Regions from separate parts of the Neorhizobium sp. LjRoot104 genome, predicted to be linked through region 1. Evidence: riboswitches for the same ligand, from Rfam matches in the RefSeq annotation. Region 1 holds a riboswitch; each other region holds the start of a gene.
What was found. A riboswitch is a leader RNA that binds a small molecule or an ion and turns the genes downstream of it on or off. The one in region 1 is predicted to bind thiamine pyrophosphate.
Positions count from the first base shown of each region.

Region 2: another riboswitch for thiamine pyrophosphate. It lies ahead of ACSQ8R_RS10980 (ABC transporter permease); the one in region 1 lies ahead of thiB (thiamine ABC transporter substrate binding subunit).
Region 3: another riboswitch for thiamine pyrophosphate. It lies ahead of thiC (phosphomethylpyrimidine synthase ThiC); the one in region 1 lies ahead of thiB (thiamine ABC transporter substrate binding subunit).

Region 1 covers NZ_CAXURS020000001.1:3,696,680-3,703,802, reverse strand. Annotated here, with positions in the region: gene ACSQ8R_RS18310 (MATE family efflux transporter) at 1-1,372, shown strand, start outside; gene ACSQ8R_RS18305 (thiamine ABC transporter ATP-binding protein) at 1,373-2,080, opposite strand; gene thiP (thiamine/thiamine pyrophosphate ABC transporter permease ThiP) at 2,073-3,692, opposite strand; gene thiB (thiamine ABC transporter substrate binding subunit) at 3,697-4,707, opposite strand; TPP riboswitch at 4,747-4,854, opposite strand; gene ACSQ8R_RS18290 (response regulator) at 4,936-5,385, opposite strand; gene ACSQ8R_RS18285 (ABC-F family ATP-binding cassette domain-containing protein) at 5,545-7,123, opposite strand, start outside.
Region 2 covers NZ_CAXURS020000001.1:2,192,220-2,199,342, reverse strand. Annotated here, with positions in the region: gene ACSQ8R_RS10990 (ABC transporter substrate-binding protein) at 1-322, shown strand, start outside; gene ACSQ8R_RS10985 (ABC transporter permease subunit) at 319-2,007, shown strand; TPP riboswitch at 2,076-2,179, shown strand; gene ACSQ8R_RS10980 (ABC transporter permease) at 2,314-3,108, shown strand; gene ACSQ8R_RS10975 (ABC transporter substrate-binding protein) at 3,105-4,049, shown strand; gene ACSQ8R_RS10970 (NUDIX hydrolase) at 4,147-5,049, shown strand; gene nadA (quinolinate synthase NadA) at 5,118-6,089, shown strand; gene ACSQ8R_RS10960 (L-aspartate oxidase) at 6,086-7,123, shown strand, end outside.
Region 3 covers NZ_CAXURS020000001.1:3,877,973-3,885,095, forward strand. Annotated here, with positions in the region: gene epmA (EF-P lysine aminoacylase EpmA) at 1-46, shown strand, start outside; gene ACSQ8R_RS19030 (lysine-2,3-aminomutase-like protein) at 43-1,089, shown strand; gene thiC (phosphomethylpyrimidine synthase ThiC) at 1,863-3,674, opposite strand; TPP riboswitch at 3,774-3,906, opposite strand; gene ACSQ8R_RS19040 (acyl carrier protein) at 4,086-4,337, shown strand; gene ACSQ8R_RS19045 (acyl-CoA dehydrogenase family protein) at 4,339-5,520, shown strand; gene ACSQ8R_RS19050 (amino acid--[acyl-carrier-protein] ligase) at 5,568-6,479, shown strand; gene ACSQ8R_RS19055 (DUF1839 family protein) at 6,484-7,123, shown strand, end outside.

The DNA of each region.
Region 1 (7,123 bases):
CGAAGACGCGGATGTGTCGCCGATCAACCCCCGAACCCGGCAGCTGCTGCAGGGTCCGATCCTGCCGATGCTGATCCGGCTTGCCTGGCCGAATATCCTGATCATGCTCGCCCAGGCCTCGACCGGCCTCATCGAAACCTGGTGGGTCTCGCATATGGGCACCGCCGCGCTTGCCGGCATGGCGCTCGTGTTTCCGGCCGTGATGCTGATGCAGATGATGTCGGCTGGCGGTTTCGGCGGGGCGATCTCGTCGGCTATCGCCCGTGCGCTCGGCAGCGGCCGGCATGACAATGCGGAACTGCTGGCCTGGCACGCCGTCGTCGTCAATGTCGTGCTCGGGCTGTTGTTCTCGGCCATCATGATCGCCTTCGGCCGGCCGATCTATCTCGCGCTCGGCGGCGAGGGACCGGAACTCGAAGCGGCACTCGTCTATTCGAATGTCGTTTTCGGCGGCATGATCTTCGTCTGGCTGATGAACGGGCTGGCAAGCGTCGTGCGTGGCACGGGCAATATGCTGTTCCCGGCGCTGGTCACCTGCGTGGGCGCGGTGCTGCTGGTGCCGGTGTCGCCGCTTCTGATCTTCGGTTTCGGTTCATTCCAGGGTCTTGGCATTGCCGGCGGCGGGCTGGCCCTGGTGCTCTACAGTTTCGGTGGCACCGCGGTTCTCGCCTGGTACATTCTCTCCGGCCGTAACCTGGTGCGTTTCGGCGTCGGCCCGCTCCGCTGGGCGATGTTCCGGGATATCGTCCGTCTCGGGGCGGCCGCGGCGATCAATTCGGTTCTCACCAACGTGACCATCGGCATCGCCACGGCGCTGGTGGCGACTAAGGCGGGGGTCTCGGCGGTTGCCGGTTTCGGCACCGGCGCGCGGCTCGAATATCTGCTGATCCCGGTGATCTTCGGCATCGGCGCGCCGATGGTGGCGCTGGTCGGCACCAATATGGGCGCCGGCCAGAAGGATCGCGCGATCCGCATCGCTTTCACCGGCGCTGCCATCGCCTTCGTCATCACCGAAACGATCGGCCTGATCGCGGCAATCTTCCCGGTTGCCTGGATCTCGCTGTTCAGCGAGGAACATGGCGCGATCGATGCGGGCGTCGCCTATCTGCAGATCGTCGGGCCGGTCTACGGTTTCTTCGGTGCGGGGCTGGCGCTCTATTTCGCCTCGCAAGGTGCGGGACAGTTGCTCTGGCCGCTTGCCTGCGGTTTCCTGAGGCTCGCCATCGCGGGGTTTGGTGGTTGGCTGGCCCTGGAACTCGCCGGCTCCCTGAACGGATTGTTCTTTGCGCTGGCCGCCGGGCTGGTCGCTTACGGCGGGATCCTGTTGCTCGCCATCCGCTCCGGCGCCTGGTTCCGGGCAAAGGCGGCCTGATCAGCCGGAGAGAAATTCGGCGAGTGGCGGAATATCGCGCTGCCCAAGGAATTCCTCGGCCGGTGCCTGCAGCAGGATATGCCCGTGGTCGATGAAGATCGCATGGTCGGCCAATCGGCCGACCTCATCCGGATCGTGGGTGACGATCAGCACCGTGTTGCCCGTCTCGCGATGCAGGTCGATGAGCAGGTTGGCCATCGAAAGCCGCAGGCCGGGGTCGAGCGCCGCGAACGGCTCGTCCATCAGCAGGACCGGTTTTCTGCGAACCAGGGCCCGGGCAAAGGCGGCGCGCTGCCTTTCGCCGCCGGAGAGCGTGCCGGGTGTCCGTTTTTCAAAACCGCCCAGCCCGACACGCTCCAGCGCCTGCGAGATCGCCGTCCGGTCGCTGCCGGACAATTTGAGCGACGGGCTGATGCCGAGCCCGATATTGGTGGCGAGGTCCAGATGGGCGAAGAGATTGTTGTCCTGAAAGATCAGCGAGACCGGTCGCTCCGACGGGTGTTTCTCCATCACGTCCGCGCCGGCGATCAGGATACGGCCGCGGTCGGGCGTCTCGAAGCCGGCAACGAGGTTGAGGAATGTCGATTTTCCGGAGCCGGACGGGCCGGTGATCGCGGTCACGGCGCCGGCAGGGAGCAGGCAATCGAAGCGGAATTCCTTCGTGCCCAGCTTCAGTTCAACCCTGTCCATCGCGACGCCGTCAGTCATGGCTTGCTTCCTTCCGGCCAGCAGTGCCGATCATCGTCAGCCCCAGGCAGATAATGCCTAGGATGAGCGCCAGCCCGTCGGCATCATTGGTGCGATAGCTGGATAGCCGGCTATAGACAAGCCAGGGCAGGGTGGTGAGCTCGCTGGAGCCGAACAGCGCCACCGCGCCGAGGTCGCCGAGCGAGAGCGCCATGGCAAAGGACAGCGCCGTCAGCAGCGGCTTTGCCAGAACCGGCAGATCGATCCTCCGCCAGCGTGAAAAGCCCGAGAGGCCAAGGCCTGCTGCAAGCCTGCCCGTCCGTTTGCGATGTATTTCGACGGCGGGCGACAAAACGCGCATCACGAAAGGAAGCGCCATCAGCATGTTGATGATCGCGACCAGCGCCGGGGCGAAGCGCGCGACGTCGCCGAACGGGCGCAGCATCAGGAACCAGCCGGTTCCGAGCACGACCGGCGGCACGAGCAGCACCAGCGAGGACATTCCGCCCAAGGACAGGGAAAACGCCCTGGCCGTTCCGCCGGGCCGCTTCATGTCTGCGATTGCACCGCGCCCAGCAATGATAGCCAGGGAGGTCAGAACAGCCAGCAGGCCGGCGGAAAGCGCAATGGTGAAACTGGTCCAGGCGGCGCGCAGGAAGGCGGCGCTCTTGACGAGGCTCCAGAGATTGGCCTGGACGCCCGCGCCAAGGATGGATGCGAGCGGCAGGATCAGGAATGTCGTGGCAAGCAGGATAGCGAGAGCATCCCAAAGCCTTGCCGGCAACGTTCGGCCATCGAACCGGCGTGTCGCCCGGCCAGCGGTGACACCAGCGTCGTCAGGGGCTGGAGGAAGCGAGATCGCGATCAGGATCAGCGCCGTGATGACGATCTGCAGCAGCGACAGCGCGATGGCGCGCGGCGGGTCGAAATCGAAGCGCAGGGACTGGTAGATCGCCACTTCGAGCGTCGTTGCGGCCGGCCCTCCGCCGAGCACCAGGACAAGCGTGAAACTCGTGGCGCAGAGCATGAAGATCAGGCCCGTTATGCCGGGAATGACCCGGCGCGCCGCCGGCCACTCGATGAAACGGAAGACGGAAAAGGATTTCATTCCCAGGCTCGACGAAAGCAGCCAGTATTCCGCCGGCAGCCGCTCCAGCGCCGCCAGCAACAGCCGCGCGGCAAGCGGCAGGTTGAAGAACACATGCGCGAGAAGGATGCCGGATAGCCCGTAAATGCTGACCGGCTGCTCGAGGCCCAGTTTCAACAGCAGGCTGTTCATTACCCCTTGCCGGCCCCAGATGCCGATCAGCCCAAGCGCGCCGATCAGCACCGGCAGACCCATCGGCAATGCCATCAGCCGGATGATCCAGATCCGGCCCGGAAAACCTGAACGGCGCGCGAGTGCTAAGGCGACGGGGAGCGCGAAAACCACTGACAGTAGTGTCGAGAGAGCCGCCTGTAACAGGGTGAAGCGCAGAATTCGCCAGGTATAGACGGTGAACAGCCGGCCCTGGCTGCGGCCGGCATCGAAGGACAGAAGTGCGGCGACCGCCATGCCGACGAAGAGGGTGATGCCGGCCAGGCTCAGCAGCCCGCAGATTACTCCCCGTCTCCGCTCGGCCCTCGTCAGCATAGGATCAATTCATGCTCATGGCTGTCAGCCATTCGTCGATCCAGGCCTGACGGTTCCTGGCGACTTCGTCCGAGCCCATGAGGAACGTCTTTGCCGGCTGAACCAGCTTGCCGAAGGCGTCGGGAAGCGGCTCGGACGTCTTGGCCGCCGGCATCATCCAGTTGGTGGTCGGGATGACGTCCTGGAAGGCTGGCGACACCATGAATTTCAGGAACTGTTTCGCCAGATCCCTGTCTTTCCCGCCCTTCAGCAGGCCGGCGACCTCGATCTGGATGTAATGGCCTTCCGAGAAGGAGGCGGCCTGATAGCGGTCGGTCTTTTCCTCGACCATGTGGTAAGCCGGAGAGGTCGTGTAGGAAAACACCATCGGCACTTCGCCCTTGGTGAAGAGACCATAGGCTTCCGACCAGCCGGGCGTGACGGTCAGCACGCGTTTCCTGAGTTTTGCCCAGGCTTCCGGCGCCTTGTCGCCATAGACCGATTTCACCCAGAGCAGCAGGCCGAGGCCGGGTGTCGAGGTGCGCGGGTCCTCTATTGCGATCTTCTGGGCCGGATCGCCGTCCACCAGTTCCTTGAGGCTCTTCGGCGGGTTCTTCATCGCCTGGGTGTCGTAGACGACGGCGAAATGCCCGTAGTCATAGGGAATGAACGTGTCGTCGCTGTAATTGCCCGGCACCTTGGCGGCGGATGCGTCGAGCCCATGCGGCTCGAACAGGCCGGTCGCCTTTGCCTCGGAGATCAGGTTGGTGTCGAGGCCGAGCGCGATATCGGCATCGGTACTCGGGCCTTCGAGTTTCAGGCGGGTGAGAAGCGCGACGCCGTCGGCGACGCCGACGAAATTCAGCTTGCAGGCGCAGGTCTTCTCGAACGCCTCTTTCACCTTGGGACCTGGACCCCAGTCGGAAATGAAGCTCTCGTAGGTGTAGACGGTCAGCGTCTTTTCCTGCGCCTCGACCGGCGCGGAAAGGCAAAGGGCGGCTGCGGCCGAGAATATGGAAAGAATGGTCCTGCGCATCAGCGCCTCCTCGCTTTGTGACAAAGGGGACCAGGCGCTGATGAAGAGCCGTCTAATCCCTCCGCCGGTGTTAACCGGATCAGGTTCCGCGGGTTGGCCAAAGGCCTCTCAGCCGCGTGAAAACGCGCGGCACCCCGTTAGAGCGGATCAGATTTAGCGGCGGCGGGAATGGCTGGCAAGAGGCTGTTTCTTGCTGGCCACGGGCGGATCCCGCAGGATTAAAATTCCTCAGTGGTTCTGGGAAAACACTTTGAGTTCACGCGGAACGACCGCCATCCCGCCGAGACGGTTGGCGACGGCATAGTCGATCGTCTTCTCGACCACATCAGGCATGACCGGTTTGGTGAGGACGCCGAGCGACCCTTTGATGCCGGCTTCCACGTCGTCCGGGTTGCCCGTCATGAACACGACGGTGATGCCATACTGCTCCGCAAGCTCGCGGCCGATCTCCGGACCGGTCCGACCGTCGGAAAGATTGACATCGACGAGGGCAATATCGGCATAGGCAGCGAGCGCCAGGGCGTGTTTGCGGGCATTGGCAAAACCAGCGACTTTCAGGCCCATGGATTCGATCGTCTCTGCCACATCGAGCGCGATCAGAAACTCGTCTTCGACGATCATAACTCTTTGATTCATCGCCTCAGTGGCCAGCCGACGACGCGTAACATTTGTCAGCATTGGATGCCCCCATTCGGTTGATCGGTTCCCGGAAGGCCGATGCGTCCCCGGGACATCTCGACCACTGTTCACACTGAGAACGTCTCGGGACATCATATGTTCCGGTCCGCGACAAATATTTTTTCAGCTAACTACTTGTTAAGCTTAACAAATCGCAAATCAGCCTTCGATTTCCTCACGCAGCATTTCGAGTTCCAGCCATTCCTCTTCCATTTTGCTGATGCTTTGACGCAGCTTTTCCATCTCCGCCGCCAGCTTGTTGAAGGCGGCCGGATCCTTGCTGAAGAGGTTCGGATCGGCCATTTTCTCCTCGCGGGCGGCGATCTCGGCCTGCGCCTTTGCCATTTCCTTCGGCAGGTTTTCGAGCGCGAACTTCTGCTTGAAGGAGAGCTTGCCCTTGCCCCGGGGGGCTTCGGCGGCGGGAACCGCCGCATCGGCTTTTGCCTTGTCCGCCTTTTCCGCGCGACGCCTTTCTTCCTGCGCGCCTTTGCGCTGCGCCAGCATATCGGTGTAGCCGCCGGCATACTCGATCCAGCGGCCGTCCGGTGCGTCGGGATTGGCGGGGGCGATGGTCGAGGTCACGGTCCGGTCGAGGAAGTCTCGGTCGTGGCTGACGAGGATGACGGTGCCGGTGTAGCCGGCGACGATTTCCTGCAGCAGGTCGAGCGTCTCGATGTCGAGGTCGTTGGTCGGTTCGTCCAATATCAAGAGGTTCGAGGGCCTTGCCATGATGCGGGCGAGCATCAGCCGGGCGCGCTCGCCGCCGGAGAGGTTCTTGATCGGTGTCCTGATCTGTTCCGGCTGGAACAAAAAGTCCTTCATGTAGCCCGCGACATGCCGCTGCTCGCCGTTGACCAGCAGCGTCTCGCCACGACCGTCCGTCAGATAATGGGACAGCGTGTCTTCGGGGTTCAGGTCTTCGCGCTTCTGGTCGAGCGTTGCGATTTCCAGATTGGTGCCGAGCTTGACGGTGCCGGTATCGGGCGCCAGCTGGCCGGTCAGCATTTTCAGAAGCGTCGTCTTGCCGGCGCCGTTCGGGCCGACGAGACCGATGCAGTCGCCGCGATGCACGCGGATCGAGAACGGCGCGACGATCGGCCGGTCATAGCTCTTGGTGATGTTTTCCGCCTCGATGACCAGCTTGCCGGATTCGCGGCCTTCGCTGACGCTCGCCTGCACCGTGCCCTGCGGTCCCTTGTGGCCGCGATAATTGCTGCGCATCGTCTGCAGTTCGCCGAGGCGGCGCATGTTGCGCTTGCGACGGGCGGTGACGCCGTAGCGCAGCCAGTGTTCCTCGCGCTCGATCGCCTTGCCGAGCTTGTGCTGTTCCAGCTCTTCCGCCTCCAGCACCTCATCGCGCCAGGCTTCGAACTCGCCGAAACCGCGGTTGAGGCGTCGCGACGTGCCGCGGTCGAGCCAGACGGTGGCATTCGAGACCTTTTCGAGGAAACGCCTGTCGTGGGAGATCACCACCAGCGCGCTTCTGGTCTTGCGCAACTCGTCTTCCAGCCATTCGATGGTCGGCAGGTCGAGATGGTTGGTCGGCTCGTCGAGCATCAGGATGTCCGGCTCGGGCGCCATGACGCGGGCAAGCGCCGCGCGGCGGGACTCGCCGCCGGAGAGCGTGTTCGGGTCTTCCTGGCCGGTGAGGCCCAGATGTTCGAGCAGATAGGTGACGCGATAGGGATCGTCGCCCGGGCCGAGGCCTGCTTCGGCATAGGCCTGCACGGTCGAAAAC
Region 2 (7,123 bases), 1.5 Mb from region 1:
CAATCCCAATATCGCAATCGCCAAGCCGGTCGAGGGACAGGCGCTTTCGATGAACGTCGCGTGCATCACCGAAGGCACGAAGAACCAGAAACTCGCCGAGGAGTGGATCAACCTGCACCTCTCCGAGCCCTGCATGCTCGCCTATGCGCGCCAGATCTACTACTCGCCGACCGTCAGCAACATCACCGTCCCGGACGACCTCAAGTCGAAGCTCGTGCTCGGCGACGAACAGGTCAGCAAGCTCGTCGATTTCGATTGGGACGTGATCAATGCCAGCCGCGCCAAGTGGCAGGCGAAATACGATCGGGAGATCGCGGGATGAACCGTTGGATCGGGCCGGCGCTTGCAGCGCCGGTCACCCTTTGGCTGCTTCTGTCCTTTGCGGCGCCGATGTTCGTGGTCCTCGTGCTCTCCCTGCACGAGTATCCCGATCCTTTCGGTCCGCTCTTCATAGCTCCGTCGATCGCGCAGTTCCGGGACATCGTCTCCGACAGTTTCTATTTCGGCGTCGTCTCCGAAACCATCCTGCTCGGCCTCGGCGTCACCGTCATCACCGCGCTTCTCGGTTATCCGCTCGCCCACTGGCTGGCGCGCATGCCGGTGAAATACCGCGCGGCCGCCTTCGCGGTGATCCTCATTCCGCTGCTCACCAATGTGGTGGTGCGCTCGCTCGGCATCATCCTGCTGCTCGCGCCGGAGGGGCTGATCAATTCGGTCACCGGCCTCGTCGGCATTCCGCCGGCGAGATATATGCTGTTCACCCACGGCGCGGTCGCCGTCGCGCTGGCGCAGGTCTTCCTGCCGTTCATGGTGCTGGCGCTCTACGACAACCTGCAGAACACGTCTCCGCGCGTTCACGAGGCGGCCCAGAGCCTTGGCGCTTCTCCCGCTGTGCGGTTCCTCACCGTCGATCTGCCGCTTTCGCTGCCCGGCCTGCGGTCCGGTGCCGTCATCGTTTTCCTGATGGCGACCACGGCCTATGTCTCCGCCTCGCTGCTTGGCGGCAAGAAGGTCTGGACGACCGGCATGCTGGTGCTGCAGGAGGCGATCAAGAACCTCAACGCGCCGCTTGCCGCAGCACTTGCGATCATCATGACCGTGACCGGTCTCGCGTTTGCGGCGCTGTGCGCCTATCTCCTCAATCGCCTGATGCCGTGGCTGAAGGGCAAGCCCAGCAATCCGTTGAGCATTCCGCGCTGGATCGTGCCTGTCATCGACATCCTGGGGCCGGTTGTTTCGAAACTGCTGCTTGCCACCTCGCTGCTGCTCCTGCTGCTGCCGCTGGTGCTGGTCTGCATCCAGAGTTTCAACGACGTGCCCCAGGCGACCGCCTCCGGCTTCCGCGGCTTCACGCTGAAATGGTACGAGGCGGTGTTCTTTGCGGGGACCTATGCGGACGCCTTCTGGGTGTCGGTGCAACTGGCGGTCACCTCGATGCTGGTGGCGCTGGCGCTCTCTTTGCCGGCGGCGTTTGCGCTCGCCCGTTATCCGTTCAAGGGCCGGTCCGCGCTTCTGACCTTCTGGCTGCTGCCGATGTCGCTGCCGCATGTGGCGATCGGCGTCGGCATGCTGCGGCTGCTACAGATCTACCTGATCGTGCCGCCGTTCCTCGGCCTCGTGGCAATCCACGTGATCGTCATCCTGCCCTTCGCGATCACGTTGCTGACGACCTCGGTCATGGGCCTCGACCGGGCGCAGGAGGAAGCGGCTGCAAGCCTCGGGGCAAGCCCCGCGCGGCGGTTCTTCCTGATCATCATGCCGGGACTGGCGCCAGGGCTGTTTGCCGCCGGCATCGTCGGCTTCCTGCTGAGTTTCGGCGAGGTGACCGTCACGAGCTTCCTCACCACCGCCCGCCTGACGACCCTGCCGGTGCGCATCTACTCGGAATCGACCTTCAGCCTGGAGCCGACCGCGCATGCGATCTCGGCGGTGCTGATCGTCTTCACCGTCATCGCGCTGGTCCTGGTCGGCAGGGTGGTTCGCCTCGACCGTCTCTACGCACGATAAAAGGGAAACGACAGCGGGCCGGTCGTCCGGCCCGCTTGACAGGCATACTGAAAACCGACAGTTATCGTCTCAATTCCGAGGGGGGCATCTTGACGATGCTGAGATGGCGGTGAGCCGGACCCTTGAACCTGATCCGGGTCATGCCGGCGTAGGAACGGAAATAGGCGTCGCCCGACGATTTTTCTCTTCTCCGCTTCACCTGGATCTCCGTGATTGACTGATCTGGAGATCGACCGATGATATCCATTGTTTCCGTTGTGCCCAAGGGGTATCCGGCCCTGACGTGCAGGTCCGACGTGTAGCATCATGCGCGCGTCCCATGCGGTCATAGGCCTCGTCCTGCTTGTCGTTCTCTGGCAAGCGGGCGTCTGGCTGTTCGCTCCGCCCCGTTATATTTTGCCGTCTCCCCTTGCCGTCGCTTCCGCCTTCTGGCGGCAGCCGGGTTTCCTGCTGCAAAACAGCGTCGTCACGCTGACGGAAATCGCGCTCGGTCTGGTTATCGGCGCAGGCCTTGGTATCGCCACCGCCTTCGGCGTTGCGGCGCTGCCGCGGCTTGGCCGCCTCGTCTGGCCGATGGTGCTGATCTTGCAGGCCTTTCCCGTCTTCGTTCTGGCGCCGATCCTGGTTCTCTGGCTCGGTTTCGGGCTTGCCTCGAAAGTGGCGATGACGACGATCATCATCTTCTTTCCGGTCGCATCGGCTTTTGCCGATGGTCTTCGCCGCACGGATCAGGAAATCCTCGATGCGGTCTCGCTGGAGGGCGCGAGCCACTGGCAGACGCTGGTGACAATCCGCATGCCGCTGGCGATCCCGAGCCTCGTCTCTGGCCTTCGGGTCGCAGCACCGCTCGCGCCGCTGGGTGCGGTCGTCGGCGAGTGGGTCGGCGCTTCCGGCGGGCTCGGTTTCGTCATGGTCCAGGCCAATGCGCGCATGCAGACCGACACCGTGTTTGCGGCGATGGTCATACTCGCGATCCTCACCCTCATCCTGCGGCTTCTCATCGACCGGCTGACCGCCGGTCTCGCCCCCTGGGCCAGCGAAGCCGATCCTTCATTCTCATCCACAGCCAAATCCGCATCAGGGAGTTCCGTCCGATCATGATCCGTATCCTCACCGCGTCCTTCATCGCGCTGGCAAGCCTTGCCGCGCCCGCTTCCGCGCAGGCGGCCGACAAGCTCAGCGTGCTTCTCGAATGGTTCGTCAATCCGGACCATGCGCCGATGGTGATCGCCGAGCAGCGCGGCCTGTTTGCCGATGCCAATCTGGACGTCGAACTCATTCCGCCGTCCGACCCTTCCGCGGTGCCGCGTCTCGTCTCGGCCGGTCAGGCGGATATCGGCATCCACTACCAGCCCAATCTCTATCTCGACCACGAAGCCGGCCTGCCGCTCGTGCGTTTCGGGACGCTGGTCGAGACCCCACTCAACACCGTCACGGTTCTGGCGGACGGTCCGATCAAGAGCCTCAAGGACCTCAAGGGCAAGAAGGTCGGCTTTTCCGTCACCGGATTCGAGGATGCGATGCTGAAGCGCATGCTGGCTTCGGAAGGCCTTTCCAACGATGACGTGGAGCTGATCAACGTCAATTTCTCGCTGTCGCCCTCGCTGATCGGCGGCAAGGTGGATGCGACGCTCGGCGGCTTCCGGAATTTCGAGCTGACCCAGATGAAGCTGGAAGGCCATGCCGGCCGCGCGTTCTTCCCGGAGGAGCATGGCGTTCCGGCCTATGACGAACTGATCTTCGTTACCCGCCGCGATCTTGCTGCCGACAGCCGCCTGCCGCGTTTCCTGCATGCCGTCGAACAGGCCTCGATCTTCATCACCAACCATCCGCAGGAAGCCTCGCAGCTTTTCATCAAGGCCTATCCGAACCTCGACGACGAGCTGAACCGCACGGCCTTCTTCGATACGCTGCCGCGTTTTGCCAAGCGCCCGGCCGCCCTCGACCAGGGCCGCTATCAGCGTTTTGCCGCCTTCATGCAGGAGATGGGGCTGATCAGGACCGTGCCGCCGACCGGCGACGTCGCGGTCGAAATCAAATAGGCCAAGTCGCTGATATTGTTTGATTTGAACTCCGGGGTTCGCGTAACGTGATTTTCATGCCAGATCGGCGTTGCATGTTACGTACCCCGGAGTTTGCTTGACCATCGGACTTGCCCATGCGGAACTGATCGCGGTCCTTTCCGCCGTCACCGGCGACGAGCCGCGCGTCATGACGGTTCGCTCCGGCGATGCGCTGCCGTCCGGCCCTTTCGAGCTCGGCCACAGGAGCCTGCAGGCCGGGCTCCGCGAGTGGGTGGGGGACCAGACGGGCCATCCGCTCGGCTATCTCGAACAGCTCTATACGTTCGCCGACCGGGACCGGACCCATGAGGATGCCGAGGGGCGGACGATCTCGATCAGCTATCTCGGCCTCGTGCGCGAACAGGCGGCACCCGGCGCCGGCAAACCCGGCTGGCATGGCTGGTACGAATATTTCCCCTGGGAGGATCATCGCGGCGGGAGGCCGGATATCCTGGGTGCCATCACCGGCCGCCTGCAGGACTGGGTTGCGGCCGAACCGGCGCGGCGCGAGCACCGCAAGCGCCGAGTCGATTTCGCCTTCGGCCTCGATGGGGCCGCCTGGAACGAAGATCTCGCCCTGCAGCGTTATGAGTTGATGTACGAGGCGGGGCTCGTCACCGAGGCGGGCTGCTCGGCGGCCAAAAGTTTCGGCCGTTCGATGTTTGCCGATCACCGCCGCATCCTGGCGACCGGGATCGCCCGGCTGCGCGCCAAGATCAAATACCGCCCGGTGGTCTTCGAACTGATGCCGGAGAGTTTTACGCTGTCGCAATTGCAGCACACCGTCGAGGCGCTTGCAGGCCTCACCCTGCACAAGCCGAATTTCCGCCGGCTGATCGACCAGCAGGAGCTGATCGAGGAAACCGGCGAGGCGACCAGTGAGACCGGCGGCCGGCCTGCCAAGCTCTTCCGCTACCGTCACGCGGTCCTCGAAGAGCGCGCGCTTTCGGGTTCGAAACTTCCGCTTTCACGCAATTGACATAAACTCGAATCGAGAATATCTCTTTGCGCCGGATATACTCACTTCGAGTATAAAAGGAGCAGATCATGAATTCTCCGCTTTCGGTTTCCTCGCTTTACGATCGTGTCAGCCGCGTCATCCCGAAAGCCGAGTGGATGAGCTACGAGGCGGACGTGGCGGCGATCCTTGAACTCAAGCGCACCCGCAACGCCGTCATCCTCGCCCACAACTACCAGACGCCGGAAATCTTCCATGGCGTCGCCGATATCGTCGGCGACAGCCTGGCGCTGGCCCGCAAGGCGATCGACGTGGATGCGGATGTCATCGTGCTCGCCGGCGTCCACTTCATGGCGGAGACGGCAAAGCTGCTCAACCCGGGAAAGACCGTGCTGATCCCGGACATGGCGGCGGGCTGTTCGCTGGCGGATTCGATCACGCCGGAAGATATCGCGCTCTTGCGCCAGGCGCATCCCGGTGTACCGATCATCACCTATGTGAATACGTCGGCGGCGGTGAAGGCGGCGTCGGATATCTGCTGCACCTCCGGCAATGCAAAGCAGGTGGTGGAATCGCTCGGCGTTCCGAAAGTGCTGATGATCCCCGACGAATACCTGGCGCAGAACGTCGCGCGGGAAACCAATGTCGAGATCATCGCCTGGCATGGCCATTGCGAAGTGCACGAACTGTTCAACGCGCAGGATGTTCGCGATCTGCGTGAGGCGCATCCGGGCGTGGTGGTGCTGGCGCATCCGGAATGCCCGCCGGACGTGGTGGCCGAGGCCGATTTTGCGGGCTCGACGGCCGTCATGTCCGATTATGTCGGAGCCAAGAAGCCGGCCCGCGTCGTGCTTCTGACCGAATGCTCGATGAGCGACAATGTCGCCGTGCATCACCCGGACGTGGAATTCGTGCGGCCGTGCAATCTCTGCCCGCACATGAAGCGGATCACGCTCGGCAATATCCGCAAGGCGCTGGAAGAGAACCGGCACGAGGTGACCGTCGATCCGTCGATCGCCGTTGCCGCCCGCCGCGCGGTAGAGAGGATGCTCGCCATATGACCGAGATCCTCGACCATCTCGCCGGCCGCATCGCGATCGTCGGCAGCGGCCTGGCGGGGCTGGTGACGGCGCTGACGCTCGCCCCGCAGCCCGTTGTCCTGATCACTCGCGCCGGGTTGGGTGCGGAAACGTCCAGCGCCTGGGCGCAGGGCGGCATTGCCGCGAGCCTCGGTGCCGACGACAGCGCGGACCTGCATCTTGCCGATACGCTTGCGGCAGGAGACGGGCTTTGCGATCCGGCTGTGGCGGCTTCGATCCTGAAGGAAGCCCCGAACGCCATCGCGATCCTGGAGAAATTCGGCGTGCGTTTCGACCGGGCCGCCGACGGCTCGCTTTCGCTCGGCCTGGAGGCGGCCCATTCGCGCCGCCGTATCGTGCATGTGGCAGGCGACGGCTCGGGTGCGGCGATCGTGCGGGCTCTGGTCGAGGCCGTTTCAGGGACACCGTCGATCACGGTCCTGGCAGGCGTCGAAGTCCGTCGGCTTCTGATGGAGGGCGGTGCGGTCTCAGGCCTGCTTTGCGCGACGGCTCGGGGGGCGGCTATTCTGCCGACCGCACGAGTTGTTCTGGCGACCGGCGGCCTCGGCGGGCTTTATGACGCAACCACCAATCCGACCGGCAATTTCGGCCAGGGCGTGATGATTGCTGCGCGCGCCGGTGCGATGCTTGCCGACATGGAATTCGTCCAGTTCCACCCGACGGCGCTCGATTCCCAGAGGCGCCCGCTGGCGCTGGTCAGCGAAGCTGTGCGCGGCGAGGGTGCGGTGCTCGTCAACGAAAGGGGCGAGCGTTTTCTCGCCCGCGAACCGGGCGCGGAACTTGCCGCGCGGGATATCGTGGCACGGGCGATCAGCGCCGAGATCGCCCGGGGCGGGCACGTTTTCCTCGATGCCCGGCAGGCGCTCGGGAGCGGTTTCTCCAGCCGGTTCCCGTCGATTGCCGCGCTCTGCGGGGAGGCGAGTGTCGATCCCAATTCGGAGCTCATCCCCGTTCGTCCCGCCGTTCATTATCACATGGGTGGTGTCGCGACGGAC
Region 3 (7,123 bases), 180 kb from region 1:
TATCGACCAGGTGATGTGGGCGCCGGTCGCGGAGGTATTTTCGTGACGGCGGCCCGCTCATTGAAAACCCTGGAAGAGCTGGCGGCTGCCGGCCTGATCGAGCCCGAAAAGCTCGGCGGCATTCGCGCAGTCGCAGACCGCTACGCGATCGCGCTGACGCCGACCGTGGTTTCGCTCATCGACAGAACTGATCAAAACGATCCGATCGCCCGGCAGTTCGTGCCCGATCCGAGCGAGTTGCTGGCGACGCCGGAAGAACGTGCGGACCCGATCGGCGATGAAGCCCACAGCCCGGTCAAGGGCATCGTCCATCGCTATCCGGATCGGGTGCTCTTGAAGGCGGTGCATATCTGCCCGGTCTATTGCCGCTTCTGCTTCCGCCGCGAAATGGTCGGCCCGCAGGGCGACGGCACGCTTTCGCCCGAGGAACTGGCGGCGGCGCTCGCCTATATCCGCGAACACAGCGAAATCTGGGAGGTGATCCTGACCGGCGGCGACCCGCTGGTCCTCTCCCCGCGACGGCTGGCGGCGATCATGCGTGGCCTTGCGGAGATCCCGCATGTAAAAATCGTCCGCTTTCACACCCGCGTGCCGGTGGTCGAGCCGGACCTCGTCGATGAAGCGATGATCGCGGCGCTGAAGGAAAGCCGCAAGGTCGTCTATGTGGCGCTGCACGCCAACCATCCGCGCGAAATGACGGAAGCCGCCCGCGCCGCCTGTGCCCGGCTGATCGACGCCGGTTTCCCGATGGTGAGCCAGACGGTGCTCTTGCGCGGCATCAATGACGATCCGGCGGTGCTTGGCGACCTGATGAAGTCCTTCGTCGAAACCCGCGTCAAACCCTATTACCTGCACCACCCGGACCTTGCGCCCGGCACCAGCCATTTCCGGCTCGACATCGCCGAGGGCCAGAAGATCGTCTCGGCCCTGCGCGGCACCATTTCCGGCCTCTGCCAGCCGACCTACGTCCTGGATATTCCCGGCGGCCACGGCAAGGCGGTGATCGGCGAAAGCGCGGTGCGGAGCGACGGCGGCTGTTATTCGGTGAGCGATTTCCGCGGTGAAGAACATCAATATCCTCCGAAGTGACGCGCGTGTACCGTCACGCGACAGCTTTTGCCCGTGTTCTGGAGAGCCCACACGAATGCGGAACCTCAAATAGATTTTAATTCGGTGGCTCCGCATTCGCGTGGCCTTCGGCGTCTTTTCGGGGCTTCCGGCCCCTACAGGTGATCACCTCGCCCCGCTGCGTGGCTTCGTTCACGCCCATCCTTTCGGGACGGGCTTGCCACTTGGACGGCTCAACCGAACCCGGCCCGGCGGCCAGGGGGAGGCTTGATAGGCGGCTTCATCCGAAGACAGCACCGCCATGGCTTTCACCTCCCTCACCTTCCCCGCACGTTACGGATCGAATGAGGGCGCCGGCCCCCGCCTGCCCGCGAACGTCTCGCGAAACACTCCGGCGACGGAAGCGGGAGGATTGTAGGCGGAAAGCTGGAGGCCGGGGATGAGAAATGGAGCAAGTCATTGAAGATGCTGGAAGGCGGTGACGAATTATCCACGGGCAACCATGGAAAGACAGCATTGGAAAGCATACCCGCCTACCTCTCTGTCTTGCCGGACGTCTCCCCTTCAAGGGGAGATCGCATACGGAGCGCGACGGTGTGGCACGTCTAACCCTCCCTCTTGTGGGGAGGGTGGCCGGCAGGCGGGAGGGGTTTCATGCTCGGCGAAGCCCCTCCCCAACCCCTCCCCACAAGGGGGAGGGGCTCCACGCACCGCTTCACATCTTCATATGCTATAGCCCTGCCTTGAAGGGGGAGAAATAAAAGCATAGCCTCGTTTATCAGCAGCCGGCCAGCTCACCCTTCCCCCACCGGCATGTAAAGATCGCCCCCGTCGCGATACCTGGCGGCCATCGCCTCAAGACCCTCCTTCTGTGCCTCGGCACGGATATCGTGAGAAATCCGCATCGAACAGAATTTCGGGCCGCACATGGAGCAGAAATGCGCCACCTTGTGCGCCTCCTTCGGCAAGGTTTCGTCATGCATCGATCGCGCCGTTTCCGGATCGAGCGACAGGTTGAACTGATCCTCCCAGCGGAATTCGAACCGGGCACGCGACAGCGCGTCGTCGCGCACCTGCGCCGCCGGATGGCCCTTGGCGAGATCGGCGGCATGCGCCGCGATCTTGTAGGTGATGACGCCGACTTTCACGTCGTTGCGGTCCGGCAGGCCGAGATGTTCCTTCGGCGTCACGTAACAAAGCATGGCGGTGCCGAACCAGCCGATCATCGCGGCCCCGATGCCGGACGTGATGTGATCGTAACCCGGCGCGATGTCGGTGGTCAGCGGCCCGAGCGTATAAAACGGCGCCTCGCCGCAGACCGCGAGCTGCTTGTCCATGTTTTCCTTGATCTTGTGCATCGGCACATGGCCGGGGCCTTCGATCATCACCTGGCAATCCTTCGCCCAGGCGATCTTCGTGAGTTCGCCGAGCGTTTCCAGTTCCACAAACTGCGCCGCATCGTTCGCGTCGGCGATCGATCCCGGACGCAGGCCGTCGCCCAGCGAGAACGACACGTCATAGGCCCGGGCGATATCGCAGATTTCCTCGAAATGCTCGTAGAGAAAACTCTCCCTGTGGTGATGCAGGCACCACTTGGCCATGATCGAGCCGCCGCGGGAAACGATGCCGGTGACGCGATTGACGGTGAGCGGGATATAGGAAAGCCGCACGCCTGCATGGATGGTGAAATAATCGACGCCTTGCTCGGCCTGCTCGATCAGCGTGTCGCGATAGACCTCCCAGGTCAGGTCCTCGGCGATACCGTTCACCTTTTCGAGCGCCTGATAGAGCGGCACGGTGCCGATCGGCACCGGCGAATTGCGGATGATCCATTCCCGGATATTGTGGATGTTGCGGCCGGTCGACAGGTCCATGACCGTATCGGCGCCCCAGCGGATCGCCCAGACCATCTTCTCGACCTCCTCGGCCATCGAGGAGGTGACGGCCGAATTGCCGATATTGGCGTTGATCTTGACCAGGAAATTGCGGCCGATGATCATCGGTTCGGATTCGGGATGGTTGATGTTGGCGGGAATGATCGCCCGGCCTTCCGCCACCTCCCGGCGGACAAATTCCGGCGTCACGAAATCCGGCACATGGGCGCCAAAACTCTCGCCATCGCGGATAAGCGGCTCCCTGGCCGCCTGACGGCCGAGGTTTTCACGGATGGCGATAAATTCCATTTCCGGGGTGACGATGCCGGCCCGGGCGTAGGCGAGCTGGGTGACGGCCCTGCCCGCTTTCGCCTTGAAGGGCTGGTTGCGAACGGGAAATTCCGGCGTCAGCCGGTCGCCGGAAACGAAGCCGTTATCCTCCGGCCTGACGAAACGGCCTTCATAGGTTTCGACATCACCGCGAGCGACAATCCAGCTTTCGCGCAGGCGCGGCAGGCCGGCATCGATGCTGATCACGGTGCCTTCTGCGGTATAGGGTCCGGAGGAATCGTAGACGGTGACCGGCGGTTCGCCGGATGTCGGATGCAATGCGATCTGGCGCATCGGCACGCGGATGTCCGGATGGATCGTTCCTGCTTTCAGGACTTTCGTGGAGGCGGGAAGCGGGCCGGTGGTGACGACCGGCGTGAGCTTGGTGGTTGCAATATTCATGGCTCGAGGCTCCAAGGTTTGACGTTTGGAGACCCAGTTCCAGTGTTGGAATGATGGAAAAACACCTCGGAATCCGAAGGACGGATACCCGCCCTGGCTGCCGCTGCGCCCGCACCGTCCCTACGCCAGTATGAACTGGATCAGGTTCAACGGGTCACTGCGCCTCGGCCGGCCAAAGCCGGTCCGACCAGCAGTATCTCAGCCCCTTGACGGGACCCCCCTGGTGAATGGCGCCATCAGAAACCCGCGGGCCGTTCATGTCAAGCCGGCCCATGCCGATGCCGATCGATCGGATTTTACGGAATCCCGCATCCCTAACTTCACGACGTTCATTTCCGGAATCTTATGCTTTCCTGCGTAATAAGGTCCCCAGCGATGAACGCAGAATTCGAACGATCCGGAGATGTCGAGATGAACGAGACCATTCGCGAATTGCTGACACGGGTAGGCGGCCTTCCGGTCGCGGTGACTGAACTGGAAGACGGCGCCGATCTTTATGCGGCCGGTCTCTCCTCCTTTGCATCCGTACAACTGATGCTCGGCCTGGAAGAGGCCTTCGACATCGAGTTTCCGGACAGCCTTTTGAACCGCAAGTCCTTCGCCAGCATAGCGGCGATCGAGCAGACGGTTTCGCATATCCTGAAAGCCCACGAGGCCGCTTGAGATGAGCCTCCCCGCCTTTGCCGCCGACATGAGCCTGAACGCCCGCGCTCACCGCGTGGCAGCCGTTGCGGCTGAATTTGCCGACCACGTCGACCGTGACGGCCGCTTCCCCAGCGAGGCGGTCGATGCCATGAAGGCCGAGCGCCTGATCGGCATCCAGATCCCGACCGCGTTCGGTGGCGATGGCGCCTCGATCACCGAGATCGCCGAGGTCTGCTCCATCCTGGGACAGGCCTGCGCCGCAAGCGCCATGGTTTTCGCCATGCACCAGATCAAGGTTTCGAGCCTCGTGGAACACGGTGGCGACAGTGAATGGCATAAGGACTTCATGCGCGAACTTGCCGGCCGCCAGCTTCTCGTCGCCTCCGCGACGACCGAGGGCGGCATCGGCGGCAATATGCGCAACTCGATCTGCGCGATCGAGGTCGAGGGCGACACCTGCCGCCTGACGAAGGATGCGACGGTGATTTCCTACGGCGCCCATGCCGATGCGATCATGGTCACCTCGCGCTCCAGCGAGAACGCCGCCCCGACCGACCAGGTCATGACCGTCTTCAGACAAGGCCAGTATACCCTGCAGAAAACCGTCGATTGGGATACGCTCGGCATGCGCGGCACCTGCTCGGACGGTTTTCTCTTCAGGGGCGAAGCGCCGTCCGTCCAGATCTTCCCGAAGCCGTTCGCCGAGATCGCGGCGCAATCGATGCTCGCCACCTCGCATCTCCTCTGGAGCGCGGTCTGGTACGGGATCGCCGCCGACGCGGTACTGCGCGCCCAGGCCTTCGTGCGGGCCGCAGCCCGCAAGGCGGGCGGCACCCAGCCGCCCGGCGCGCTGAGGCTCGCCGAAGCCTCGAACCTGCTGCAGCTCCTCAAGGCGAGCATCCTGTCCGGCCTCAAGACCTACGCGGACGCCAAGGCGGATCACGACCAGCTATCGTCCATGGCTTTTTCGATCGCCATGAACAACGTCAAGCTGGCTTCCTCCGAGACGATCCTGACCATCATCAACCAGGCGATGATCATCTGCGGCATCATGGGCTACAAGAACGGTACGCCTTACAGCCTCGGCCGGCACCTGCGCGATGCGCATTCCGCCCAGCTGATGATTTCCAACGACCGCATTCTCGGCAATACGTCGACCATGCTGCTCGTTCAGAAACCGGACACCAGCCTGCTCGGCTGACGCCCCGTCATTTCAGATGTAGTTTGTTGAAAGAATGAGGTGAAGCCATGGATATTCAGGTCCCCTTTCTCGACCGCCTGTTCGATGCAGGCCTGCTGATCGAGACCGGCGTTGACGGACTGTATGGCCGAAGCGGCCAGTTCGAAGACGTCATTGCCGCCTTTGAACGCCTGATCGACAAGGTCGGCGGCGCCGACGGTGCCGAGGCCATGCGCTTCCCGCCGGGCATGAACCGCGCCTTCTTCGAGACCAGCGGCTACATGAAGAGCTTTCCGCAGCTCGCCGGCACGGTGCATTCGTTCTGCGGCAACGAGTTCGACCACATGAGCCTCCTGAAATGCATGGAGGTCGGCGAGGAGGACTGGACCAAGGGCCAGGAGGCGACCGACATCGTGCTGACGCCCGCGGCTTGCTATCCGCTCTATCCGACGGTTGCGCGCCGCGGCAACCTGCCCGCCGGCGGCGGTCTCTTCGACCTGCAGAGCTACTGCTTCCGCCACGAACCCTCCAAGGATCCGGCCCGCCAGCAGCTGTTCCGCATGCGCGAATATGTCTGCATGGGGACAGAACAACACGTTACCGATTTCCGCCAGCTGTGGATGGACCGCGGCGTCGAGATGATGAAGTCGGTCGGCCTCGAGGTGACGATCGACATCGCCAACGACCCGTTCTTCGGGCGCGCCGGCAAGATGCTGGTCAACAACCAGCGCGACCAGAACCTGAAGTTCGAACTGCTGATCCCGATCACCTCTGTCGCCAAGCCCACCGCCTGCATGAGCTTCAACTATCATCAGGACAGTTTCGGCCTGAAATGGGGGCTCAACCTGGAGGATGGCAGCGTCGCTCACACGGCCTGCGTCGGCTTCGGCCTCGAACGTATCGCGCTCGCACTCTTCCACACGCACGGTCTGGACGTAAAAGAGTGGCCGGGCTCCGTCCGCGCCACGCTCTGGGGCTGATCCAATGACGGCGGTATTTCCGGCGCTCGATCCGGCGAACTACACGACGCATGCGCTGCATTCGGCCGAGCGCATGTGGCCGGAGACCAATTGTTACGTCGATCTTTGGATCGAGGTGCTTTCGGCACAGGGCCTGCCGCCGGAAGCCATGCTCGGCTTCACCCTGACCCAGGATTTCGAAGGCGACCAGTTCACCTTCTTCAAGGTGCCGCTGGAGGATCTCGAAACCCTGTTCGGCATCCGCGTGACCGAACTGGCGATCTTCGACCGGCCGGAATGGCACGTTGCGGAGCAGATCCGCCGCGGCCGGCTGACGCTGCTCGAACTCGACAGCTTCTATCTCCCCGATACACGCGGCGTCGCCTATCGCCAGGAACATGGCAAGACCACGGTTGCGATCAACCGGCTGGACCTCGAACATCGCGAGCTCGACTATTTCCACAATGGCGGCTTCTTCACCCTGTCCGGCGAAGATTTCGACGGCCTGTTCCAGCTGAACGCGAGCCCGGACGCGCTGCCCTTCCTGCCCTATACCGAGTTCGCCAAGTTCCCCGCCGCCTATCCGGACGCCAGCGACATTCGCGAAACCGCCTGGAAGCTGCTCCGGCATCATTTCGCCCGGCGGCCGCAGGAGAATCCGATCC